3 regions of the Agaribacter flavus genome follow, and region 3 is predicted to be linked to each of the others. Evidence: predicted binding sites of a transcription regulator. Region 3 holds the regulator's gene; each other region holds the start of a gene.
The links. Region 3 encodes sigma-54, which starts transcription at its own class of promoters, with help from an activator protein. Its sites were predicted from a motif close to GTTGGCACGNNNNTNGNNT; they were not measured.
Positions count from the first base shown of each region.

Region 1 (4,276 bases), on a different contig from region 3:
ACGATTGATCGAGCACTTTCTGAGAATAAATGGTACCTAATTATCGCTAACCACATCAGTTATCTAGACATTATCTTGTTAATAAACTTCTGTAATAAACGCATCCCTCCTCCAAAGTTCTTCCTGAAAAAAGAACTAATTTGGCTTCCTATCGTTGGTTTAGCTGCTTGGGCCATGGATATGCCTTTTATGCAGAGATATAGCAAAAAATTTTTAGCACAGCACCCTCATTTGAAGGGCAAAGACATTGAGACCACGCGCCGTTCTTGCCAAAAGTATATAAATCAACCCACTACCGTTATCAATTTTGTAGAAGGCACGCGTTTTACAAGTAAAAAGCAAATCAGCAGCGGCAGTTCCTATACACATTTACTGCGTCCTAAAGCGGGAGGTATTGCATTTACCCTCGCTTCAATGGGAGAACTTTTTAGTGAAGTCCTCGATATTACCCTAGCCTACCCCAACACCAAGCACCCCATGATGGACATGCTAGGGGGTAGAATGAACAAAATAGTGATTGATGTGAAAACAATCCCAGTGCATAACAAGATCATTGGTGATTACTTTGAAAACGAGACCTTCAAGAAAAATTTCCAATTATGGCTTAATGAACGCTGGCAAGAAAAAGACCAACGTATCAGACAGTGGCTAAATTAAGCAGCACTAGCGGAACAAAAATAGATATGACGACAAGTACGCCAATTTTCTCTAAGTACATATTAAGCTTACTCGATTTACTCGATTTGAGTAAATATTCACTTGACTCTGCCCCATATCAGTTAATGAGTTTCTCTCTATTAATACTGGGGAGTATCATTATGTGGGCAGGAGTAAGGATTCTATTTTTATGGAAAATAACACGAATCGTTAGCCTGACAAAAACTGACTGGGATGACTACTTGTTACAGGTTGGCTTTTTTCGCCGATTAGCCCATCTTTTTCCTGGACTATTTTTGTATTACGCAAATGAAACTGTCAACTCAATGTCGAGTATTTCATATGCCTTAATCCACTTCAGTGCCAGCTTATACTTGATTGCAACAAGCTTTTTAGTACTGCAAGCTTTAATTAGTGGTATCGACAAAATATACCAAGCGTCGACATTCGCCAAAAAAGCGCCCATTACGGGTTTTGTGCAAGTTACTCGCTTACTCGTAACTATCGTCACTATATTTCTCATTATTTCGCTGCTAATTGGTCAGAGTCCTATCTATTTGTTGTCTGGACTGACCGCCATCGCTGCCGTTTTGTTGCTGATTTTTAAAGACACAATCTTAGGTTTTGTTGCAGGGATTCAAATCGCCGCAAATAGGATGTTTAATGAGGGGGACTGGATAGAAATCCCGAAATACGGTGTTGATGGCGACATAGAAGAAATCGGTTTAACAGTAGTAAAAGTACAAAATTGGGACAAGACTATCGCCACTATCCCGACATATGCATTAACGGCAGAGCCAGTAAAAAATTGGCAAGGCATGAAAAAAGCAGGAGGAAGGCGTATAAAACGTGCCATCAATATCGACATGGATAGCATTAGCTTTGCAACTCAATCAGATATAGAAGCATGGTCAAAATTTATATTGCTCGAGACTTATTTAAAAGACAAAACAAAACAGTTAGCCGACAATGTCAAACAAACGGAGTCCCAGAATAAAGATCTCATTAATACGCGCAAGCTAACCAACGTCGGCACTTTTCGCGCGTATATCGAAAATTATCTAAAGGAACACTCACTCATCAACCAGCAACTAACTTGTATGGTTCGTCAACTTAAACCGAGTGAAATTGGGTTGCCAATAGAAATTTATTGTTTTACAAAGACAACAGAGTGGATTGAATATGAACAAACACAAGCAGACATTTTTGACCATATATTGTCTTTAGCCCCTATATTTGGACTAAGCGTGTATCAAAGAATAGGTAACCACAGCAAGTGACTCCCTATCTTGTCAAAAAAATGAAGGGGTAGAATATAGCCCTTATAAATTATGCAAGTGCGTAAGCCATTACTGCAGTAATCACTAAACCTGTTACGCCAAAAAATCCATATTCTACACGCTCTTGCATGGCGGCAGCACCTTGCTTATTCGAAATAACACTCATAACAATACAACTTAACCCCAATATAAGCGCCAAAAACAAAACGCCCAATTTTAATGTGTTTAGAATGTCGTTCATAAAATACCTTATTCAATATTCGAGATGCGGTGAGATTCTATTAGACGTTCAGCGACGACAAAGCAGAATCACGCCCATATATTTTAAAGCTTTTCTAGGGTCTGTTGGCCTTTGGTGTACAGACCCTAGTGAGTATTATACGCAAAGTTTTGACTGTCTCCATGCTTCTACTGTCTTTTTTTAGATAATATGATCTTAGTCAAATTAACTAAATAATAAAAAAACTCACTATTTTTATCGTCAAAGTAGTAAATATATAAAAGAAGACAAGCGTAAGTAACTGATTTAAATAACGATAATTATTGGCTTAGTGATTGCTTTACATCCAAACATATAACATTGCGTATCAAGCCATAAAGGATCAAGATTCATGAAAAAATGTATATTCATTATTACAACACTGCTAAGTACCGCTAGCTTACATGCAAATGCTCATGACTTTAATAGCATCGGCAATAAGTGCGATATTAATTTTGAAGGAGAAGTACGCATCACCAATGGGCAAATTGCAATCCAACATGGGGAAAGTCAAACGCTCATCATCGAAAAGTCTGGGGAAGTACACCAAACAGGGCATTCACTAGATTTGAACAGCCAACAAAAAGATATTGCAAGCCGTTATTACAAACAAATTAACCAAGCAGTACCGCAAGCCGTTTCTCTCGCTGAAGATGCCGTTGAGATTGCCAATACAGCTTTAACAAAAGTATTTACCGGCTTTTTCGGAGACGATAGCCAGTTTGTCAAATCAATGAATGACAGTATTTTAGCCATTGAAAAAGAAGTGAAATCCGCAATATTCCCTGAAGATGGCGTGATTGTGTTTGGTAAGAGTGTTTTCACAGATGGCGGCAACGTTTCTGGTACCTTAGGCAAACAAATTGAAGATACTGTTGAAGCTTTGATCTCAGAAGGCATGGGGGAGATCTTTATGGCGCTTGGTCGGAGCATGCTGAATGGTGACGGTAATTTCTCTGACTTTGAAGCTAGAATGGAAAAGTTGGGTGCAGATATTGAATCGGAAGTAGAAACACAAGCCGCGAGCCTAGAACATAGTGCCAAGGCGTTTTGCGATTCACTCGTCGAACTAGACAAAACAGAAACGCAATTGCAAACTATTGAAGCATTTAAAAATATCGATATGATTAACGTCAAACAACGCACATAATCCAAAAATCTAGAGTGTAAATGAGAGTTACTATAATTGGCCTTGGTTGGTTGGGACATTCCTTAGCGCTTCGTCTGTCCCAACAAGGCGCTGATATTGTCGGCACTGTTAGACAAACAGAAAAACAGAAGCACCTAAATAGTAATGGTATTTGTACTCATTTATTCGACTGTTATCAGAGGATTGACAAGGCAACAGCAAATGCCTTGTTTTCTCAAAGGCATATTGTGATTAACATTGCTGCTGGCAGACGCAATATTGAACCTAAACGATACTTTGACGCCATCAAGTCACTGATTGACACAGCTAAAACTGAAGGTTGCAATAAGATACTGTTTGTCAGTACAAGCTCAGTTTTTGCTGAAGGTGCGGGTGTAGTGACGAACGACACACCCACTTCCCCAGAAACAGCGTCAGGGCAAGTCCATGCTGATATAGAAACTTATCTACTTTCTAGCTATTCACAAGCTACCGTCTTGCGCCTAGCAGGTTTAGTTGGACCTAACCCAGAAGTTGGCTATCGTCACCCCATATATTCACTGTCAAAGCGTAAATCCTTAGCAAACCCGCACGCGCCAGTAAACTTGGTGCATAAAGCCGACGTTATCGCAGCAATCCAATCTATTCTGATGAACAACTTTGATCGTCAGGTGTTTAACCTGTGCAGCCAAATACACCCCAGCAGGCAAGAGTATTATAGTTGGTGTGCACTAAAACTAGGCCTGCCTCTCCTAAATTTCGAGACAAAAACTACGGCCCAAAGCACAACGCAGCTTACCAAAACCAAAACAATTGAAGTTAAAGGCACACTCAAAGCATTGGGTATTGCGCTGCAATACCCCTCCCCTTTTGATATGTTACCTTAACCAACGATTGACACACCAAAGTATTTAAGTGCCACTGTATTCAAGAATATTGCTGCAAGAATAA
Region 1 is NZ_JBHRSW010000007.1:132,745-137,020, reverse strand. It holds gene ACFOHL_RS06365 (acyltransferase) at 1-657, shown strand, start outside; gene ACFOHL_RS06360 (mechanosensitive ion channel family protein) at 684-1,937, shown strand; gene ACFOHL_RS06355 (hypothetical protein) at 1,987-2,178, opposite strand; gene ACFOHL_RS06350 (DUF2884 family protein) at 2,549-3,346, shown strand; gene ACFOHL_RS06345 (NAD-dependent epimerase/dehydratase family protein) at 3,367-4,212, shown strand; gene ACFOHL_RS06340 (sodium-dependent transporter) at 4,209-4,276, opposite strand, start outside.
Region 1: the regulator sigma-54 is predicted to act here: its motif matches at 2,480-2,498, upstream of ACFOHL_RS06350 (DUF2884 family protein).

Region 2 (4,276 bases), on a different contig from region 3:
TACATCGAAGTGAATGTTAGCTTTCTCGATCTTTTTTGTCTGGATATGAAAAATGAAAACACCTTTATTGGCTGTTCCAATCAGCAATAGTTCTTTGTTTACGCCATATATTGCCGTCGCGCGAATGTCTGTATCGAGGTCATCCTCTAGTCTTATTTTTTCAAACCGTTGTGAATCGTAGTTGTAAAGCTCAACTCCTTCGTTACCTATAATCCACATAGATTCATTTACATCTTTATAGATGTAAGTTACTCCTTTGCTTTTAATACCTGAATTATCATTACTCAGTCGATTAATAGACTGGCTATATTGATCAAGGATCGATATACCCTTATCAGTAGCTACCCAAATTTTGCCAAATTTATCCTCTTCGACCCCCCTAACCCAAGGAGCTGACAAAGTATTTGGATCTTTAGGTGAATGTAAAAACCTTTTGTAGCTTTCGCCGTCAAATCGGTTTAAACCATCTTGCGTAGCAACCCACAAAAAGCCTTTTGAGTCTTGGAGAATATCAGTAACGGCATCGGACGATAAGCCATGTTTACTGGTAATATTTTCGAAACTGATCTCTTCCATGTTTGCAAAAGCATTAGCAGCTTTTATTAACAGCACAAAAATAAAAAGGGTTAAATATTTCCGTAACAATTTAGAACAAGAGTCAGCAATCATTTAGTTAATGTATGTATTCACGTATTAGTTATATCGGATCATTTGTTTACATCTTGACCAAAACGGGACAACTAATTGAAGTGTTGATTTTTTGAAAAAACTGGATGTAAAAAAATGAGTAAAACTGGATTAAAGTCTTAATCCAGTTTTGAATGTATTTCAGTAAGTTTTGTGCTTATTTTGTCGCTTCAGCCGAGTTCACCTCAGATGTAGAAACTTGCATGAGCTGGAACCTACCCTCCCCCCAATGCAAACCATTGATATCAAGTGCACTCCCGGACCAATTAGCACTTAAGACCCCAAAACTGTTACCAGACCAATGTAAGCCTTGCATTTCAAATGATGATGCTCCCCAGTGCAGCCCTTGAAGGTCTGTAATATTTGTCGCCCAATGTAGCCCCGAACTTACTAGAGTGCCATCATCCAAACGAATACCAAACTCTCCAGACTCTGTCTGTTCTACAGGGCCTACGAAATGCTTTTCGTTGGCAATGTCCGCTTTGATATCTAAGCCACGATTCGCGCAACCAGTGGCATGCGTCATCACAGCTTCATAAGCATCGACTAAACCTGCACCTTGTTTGAATGGGGAAAAGGTATATTTTCCGTTGTCTATCGCCGCTCTTGCAGCAGTCATGATTTTGCACTTAACATCATCGGGAGATAAATGCGGATTGTTCTGCACGACAAGCGCAGCAACACCAGTGACGATTGCAGCGGCTTGAGAGGTGCCAGATATTTCTGCATAATCATGCCCAAGAGGATGACGCTTAAGCTGCCTAGCAAGGATATTGTGCTGCAGTTTAACCGCTATATTTGTTGCAGGAGCAACGACATCAGGCTTAACAAAGCCATCATAGGTTGGCCCCATTGCCGAAAATGAAGCAATACGATCGTCAGAAAAATCAAAAGGTGTGCGATTGTCTGTAGCCGCTCCCGCAGTGATGATATAGGGATTGTTTCCAGGAACGGTAATACCATGCGTTTCACCATTATTGCCGGCAGACGCGACAACCACAATGCCAGCATCCCAAAGACGAGTCACTGCCTGATTGATAGGGTCTTCCCAATAACGACTGGTTACCGCGGTGCCCATCGACAAGTTGACAACTTGTATACGCATTTGTTTGCGGTTTTGATATATCCAATTGAGCGCGTCTAGTACGGTTGAATAGTCGCTTTTACCTTCTGCATCAAAAGCTTTCACAGGCAATATATTGGCCTCTGGTGCAATGCCGTTAAAACGATGCCATTGGCCTGTTCCGTGTCCAAACTGCGTGGCGATTATACTAGCCACATGCGTACCGTGACCGTTTTGGTCATCGTTCTTTACAGTCGTAGCCATACCTTTGGTAGCGTCGTACTTGGCAATCAGTCGGTTGTTTCCATCTGCGTGTTCGGCTAAGCGTCTGCCATAGTCGCCGTTAACATTTACGCCGCTATCGACAATGGCGATTGTGACGCCTCGGCCTTTTAGACCAATTGTATGCAAGCGATGAGCTTCCACTTGTTGCGCGATGTTGTTATTGATTTCCCACTGTAGATGAGCTGGCATGGGGCTTTGCGTCTTTACCTCAGCATCTATTTTTAACGAGAGGCCTTTAATATTCGATAAAGCATCAAACTGATCGTTGGTCAGTACTGCAGATACCGCATTGATAATGGGGAACGCTTTTACTATTGAAGCCCCATTTGCAGTAAGTAAGCTTGTCAATTTTTCAATACTGGCCCCCTGAATGATGTACGACTGCTTTTCTGCTTGTTCTAATACCAATGACATATCTGCTGCTGGGGCTTTTGACGAAAAGACATGTTTAGTAAGCGCAATATTAAGACTTATACTAATGCCAATACTACAAGCGACAATAGAAAATTTACTGAACAAGTTCATTTACATCTCCCCTCAATGCACCTCATTGTGCAATGGACAACTGGATTCAAGATAAAGCTATTAAGACCTTAACTTTACGATTAACTAAGCGATTAATAATTACCTATTAGCACTAGTTATGCCAACTATTAAACATTTTTTATCTGTATGTATTAAAAGGATTTTTTCTTAATTCAATCGAAGAAATTATAAAAAATAAAATATTAGCTCTAGTTATGAACTTATTTTTTGAACTTTTTATATTCATTTTTTTATTTATTTTTTAACTATGTTCACTATTTAAAGGTTCCTGAATTAAGGTAGTGAGCCACTTCACTATCTACCACATCAAAAAAACGTGTCAGCTTCCGATAACCAATAAAACATCCTTTCGTAAATTCACGGATTAACTAAACGGGTAATTGCAAATGAAGTTTTCACCGCTGTTGATGACAATATGTATTTGCTTTCTATTTGCACTTGTCTTTGTTGTATATTCATTAGTTGATGATAAACATACATTGCCATATGTGCATGTTGATGAAAGTCACGAAGTAAAAGGCGATAAAGTGGAGGCGCTTCAGGCAAAGCCTAACGAGGACAAACTCCGTCCAAGCGAAAAAATTTCAAGTGGTGTAGATAAGCGTGTAAACCCAAGTTCAACAACACAAGCTCTACCCATTCAAGTGGTGGTGCTTGGCATCGACAAAAACAAAAATATTACATTACTGGAATCAGAGAGCATGGTAGAAACTTACACACTTTCGGATTTTATCTTCAAGCAAGCTATTCAGGTAAAAGCAATCCATGTAGACAAGGTGACGCTTACTTACAATGAAAATGTTTATGACATCCCATTATTCGATGCAAATTTTTTAACACAAAAAGAAGCCGATGCAGAATCAAACTATAAAGACTTATCTTCTGCAGAAATTGCCAATCGACCCAAAATACTTGAGCACATAATAGACTTGTCTGATTTGCAGGGTATATCCCCGCATCTTTACGCTAAACCAGGTGTATCCAAACGCTTATTCAAGCAAGCTGGCTTAGTGGAAGGTGATATCATCATGCGAATAAATGGTACCGATGTGAGTGATACCAGGGCTCTCAGTATACTTGCAGGCCAAGTGCACAATATGGACAGCATAAAGTTTGAAATACTAAGAAATGGTAAGCCAATAACACAATATTTAGACATACCATCAGAGGACTTGTCATTTAGTCAATGAGTGTGTGAATAGCAAAAAAAGGAGGTACAAGTACCTCCTTCACACAAGTAACTTAACTACTCACACTAAGTTACCTACTACGTGTTACTACAACCTTTGCTGTTGGGTTATCAAATCTATCACTTTGATTTAGTACCGAAGTGGATAAACCCTCTTTACTAGGATCATCTGCATTCATCGCGGTGACAACGCCTGCGTGTACCCGAACTGCGTCAATCAAATCGTCACGCACCTCGCTAAAACCAGCAGCTGCACCACCACCTCCGGCTGCGACGGCGGCTGGTCCGGGCATCGTATCGGCGGTTTCTGTATTCGCTTCTGTACCTGCATCCCAAGTGATGGTTGTGAAAGCAATGCTTTCTCCAATTTCCATATTGCTGATATCGTATGCGGTGACACCAGTAAAGGCATCGTTAGTATCGATTAGCATAGATGTTACCGTTAGATGTAGGTTATCTGCATCTAACGCCGGCACCACTAATGTCACAATATCGCTTTGCTTGCC
Region 2 is NZ_JBHRSW010000043.1:75,441-79,716, forward strand. It holds gene ACFOHL_RS15350 (ligand-binding sensor domain-containing protein) at 1-576, opposite strand, end outside; gene ACFOHL_RS15355 (S8 family peptidase) at 845-2,560, opposite strand; gene ACFOHL_RS15360 (hypothetical protein) at 2,968-3,771, shown strand; gene ACFOHL_RS15365 (spondin domain-containing protein) at 3,842-4,276, opposite strand, start outside.
Region 2: the regulator sigma-54 is predicted to act here: its motif matches at 2,668-2,686, upstream of ACFOHL_RS15355 (S8 family peptidase).

Region 3 (4,276 bases):
TGAACAAAAAATCATCGCAAGCACAGATGGAAACAGTGAAAAAACGGTCAGTACTGTCATTAGCGTAGGCGATTTTGACAATAGCGAAGACAAAGGCAATGAAAAATGAGTAGTACGCTTTGTGCTAAAAACCTCGCAAAATCGTATAAATCCAGACAAGTAGTACGTGATGTAAGCATTGAAGTGTCTACAGGGCAAATAGTCGGATTGCTTGGCCCGAATGGAGCTGGTAAAACAACTACCTTTTACATGATAGTCGGTCTTGTGCAGCTCGATAAGGGGGAAATATCCATCGACCAAAATGATCTGTCATTATTGCCTATGCACGAACGCGCGCGGCATGGTATCGGGTATTTACCACAAGAGGCTTCTATTTTTCGAAAATTAACTGTATTTGAAAACTTAATGGCCATATTGCAAACGCGAAAAGAGTTGAGTAACCAACAACGAGAACAGCAAGCTGACGAATTATTGGACGACTTCAACATCAATCATATTCGCAATAATTTAGGCATGAGTTTATCTGGTGGAGAAAGGCGAAGAGTAGAGATAGCGAGAGCTTTAGCAGCAAACCCCAAATTTATTTTGCTCGATGAACCCTTCGCAGGTGTTGACCCAATTTCTGTTAGTGATATAAAGAAGATTATATATCAGTTAAAAGATCGTGGCATTGGTGTGCTGATCACAGACCACAATGTGAAAGAAACACTAGACGTTTGTGAAACCGCATACATCGTTAGCCATGGTTCTCTAATAGCCTCAGGTAGTGCAGATGATGTATTATCAAACCAAGAAGTTAGAGACGTGTATCTTGGCGAACAATTTTCGATGTAGGTCTTTGCATGGTAGCTTTAAATTATTGTTCTGTAACCAGATGTAATTTCGGCTTAGATGTAAAAAAAGGAAAGTAATGAAACCCTCGTTACAGTTAAAATTTAGTCAACAACTTACCATGACACCCCAGCTTCAACAGGCTATCAAACTGTTGCAGCTATCTACGCTTGACCTCCAACAAGAAATTCAAGAGGCGCTAGAATCCAACCCTCTCCTTGAACTGTCCGAAGCAAATTTTGAGCAAAATGATGCGACTAATAGCAAAGGTGACGACAGTTCTACCGGCAGTAATGCAGAAACGCAAACCAATGGGGAAACCAATGCCTCATCAGATACATCTGTCAGTATGGAAGATGCGGTAGACAGTCACGATGCACTTCAAAATGGTGATTTACCCAATGATCTTCCCATTGACAGTTCGTGGGACGAGTATCTTGGCTCCAGCTCAGCGCCGGTAAAAATGATCGGAAGTAACCCTGATGAAGATTTTGTTTTTCAAGGCGAGACGACCGACTCCATTCAGGATCACTTGTTTTGGCAAGTACAGATGAGCCATTTCACAGAAGTAGATAAAAGTATTGCGATAGCCATTATAGACTCGATTGATGAATCAGGGTACTTAACAAGTTCTTGTGAAGAAATAGTTGAGTCACTCGACAACGAAGAAGTAGAAATCGAAGAAGTAGAGTGCGTACTAAAACGTATTCAATTACTTGATCCTATCGGCTCAGGTGCGAGAAACGTGCAAGAATGCCTGCTTATTCAACTCAAGCAATTTGCTCAAGGTACGCCATGGCTAGAAGAAGCGAAAGACTTGATTAAAGAGTATGCAGAGTTATTGGGGAGCAAGGATTATCGCACTCTGATGCGTAAAACCAAGTTAAAGGAAGAGCAGTTAAAAGAGGTGATGCGCTTACTAAAAACCTTGAATCCTCGACCAGGTAGCGCTATCTCAACTAAAGAGCCTGAATACATTGTACCAGATGTCAATGTATATAAAAACAAAGGTATCTGGATGGTGGAACTGAACAACGATGCCTTACCAGCCCTTGCGGTGAACGAAACCTACGCTCAAATAGCAAAAACTTCAAAAAATCAGAACGATTCACAATTTATTAAGTCACATTTACAAGAAGCAAAGTGGTTTATTAAAAGTCTGGAGAGTAGAAATGAAACCCTACTCAAAGTGTCACATTGTATTGTGTCCAGACAGAAAGAGTTTTTTGAAAAAGGCCCAGAAAAAATGATACCCATGGTATTAAATGATGTGGCAGAAATGGTAGATATGCATGAATCAACAATATCGCGTGTAACGACGCAGAAGTATATGCATACTCCCAGGGGGATATTTGAATTAAAGTACTTTTTCTCAAGCCACGTGGCGACAGACTCCGGCGAAAATGCCTCGTCCACAGCAATTCGCGCGCTTATCAAAAAGCTCATTGCCGATGAACCACCGGCTAAACCCCTCAGTGATAGTAAGATTGCCCAATTGCTTGCCGATCAAGGAATTAAAGTTGCTCGGCGAACAATCGCAAAATATAGGGAATCGTTAAACATTCCCCCTTCCAACCAACGTAAAAGTCTTATCTAGACTCAATCTAAAGAGGACCTAGCATTATGCAAATTAACTTAACTGGTCATCACGTAGACATTACAGATTCACTGCGTAATTACGTCGACACTAAGTTTGAAAAGCTGGAACGCCACTTTGACCACATCAACAACGTTCATGTAATTTTGAATGTGGAAAAGCTAAGCCAAAAAGCTGAAGCAACCTTACACATAAGCGGAGGTGAAATATTTGCAAATTCGGAGCATACTGATATGTACGCAGCAATCGACGGCTTGATTGACAAGTTAGACCGACAAGTTATTAAGCATAAAGAGAAACTAAAACGACACTAAGTCAAATATGATCATTTCTGACATAATCTCGCTCGACCGAACGCAATGTTCGGTCGAATGCCAAAGCAAAAAGAAAATTTTTGAAATTATTAGCGAAATTGCTATTAAGCAGCACCCCTCGCTCAATCAAGTAGACGTGCTCAATAGCTTACTCTGCAGAGAGCGCATGGGGAGTACCGGCATTGGAAACGGAATTGCCATCCCTCACGGGCGAATAGAGGGTATCTCAAATGTTATTGCTATCATTGTTACCAGTGACCATGCTATTGATTTTGACGCCATAGACAATCAACCTGTTGATATTTTTTTCGCATTACTTGTACCCAAAGAACAAGCAGATTCCCATTTACGCGCCTTGTCGGGAATTGCACAAAAACTCAGTGACAAATCAATTGTGAAAGCGATTCGACGCGCACAAAATAAAAATGAGATTGTGGCAGCGCTAGCTTAGTAACTTACCCAATCCAAGCGAGAGGTTATCAGTGAAACTACTTATCATCAGCGGAAGATCAGGCTCAGGAAAATCAATAGCATTACGCTCACTCGAAGACCTCGGATACTACTGTGTCGACAACATTCCTGTTCATTTACTGCCCACACTAGTTAGTGCTATTTCAGATGAACACGAACAAGTAGCAGTCAGTATTGACGTTCGAAATTTGCCTCGTGCGCAGAAAGAAGTGAGCGAAGTACTCGACTATTTACCTGATTTTTGCGAAATCACGATAATATACCTCGACGCAAGTGATGACGTATTAATTAAGCGCTACAGCGAAACTCGGCGCCTTCATCCGCTATTTAAATTGAGTAACTCACTTACGGATGCCATCTTAACTGAACAAGAAATATTAAGGCCCGTCGCAGAAAAAGCCGATTTAAAAATTAATACGGATCAGCTATCCATACATGAACTGGCGGAGCTAGTTAGGGAGAGAGTACTAGGAAAGAAAACGGCTGATTTGGTCATTGTATTCGAATCTTTTGGTTTTAAATATGGCTTACCCAAAGATTCAGACTATGTTTTTGATGTGAGGTTTTTACCCAACCCCCATTGGGATCCCGATCTTCGTCCCCTAACAGGCTTGGACGGACCTGTTGAAGTATTTTTGTCTGGACAACCCTTAGTGATGAAGTTTATTTGGCAAGTCCAAAATTTTATCGCAACGTGGTTGCCGCACCTAGAACGCAACAACCGCAGCTATGTGACCATATCAATTGGCTGCACTGGTGGGCAGCATCGCTCAGTGTTTGTTGCGCAAAGCTTATCAGAAGCTTTCAAAGCGAGTCATGGTGACGTGCAAATAAAACACCGTGAACTGAAACGTGTCAAACAAGAACTTGAGAACAAATAGTATGAAGCTTGAACGCTCGGTAACAATAGTCAATAAACTGGGTTTACATGCTAGGGCAGCGACAAAGCTTGTTCAACTAGCTAACCAGCATTCTGCCGAAATACTACTTATCCAAGATGACAATCAAGCACCCGCAAACAGTGTATTAGCATTGATGATGCTTGAAAGCTCGCAAGGTAAAA
Region 3 is NZ_JBHRSW010000008.1:48,239-52,514, forward strand. It holds gene lptA (lipopolysaccharide transport periplasmic protein LptA) at 1-109, shown strand, start outside; gene lptB (LPS export ABC transporter ATP-binding protein) at 106-834, shown strand; gene ACFOHL_RS06770 (RNA polymerase factor sigma-54) at 911-2,428, shown strand; gene hpf (ribosome hibernation promoting factor) at 2,455-2,742, shown strand; gene ptsN (PTS IIA-like nitrogen regulatory protein PtsN) at 2,750-3,193, shown strand; gene rapZ (RNase adapter RapZ) at 3,225-4,094, shown strand; gene ACFOHL_RS06790 (HPr family phosphocarrier protein) at 4,096-4,276, shown strand, end outside.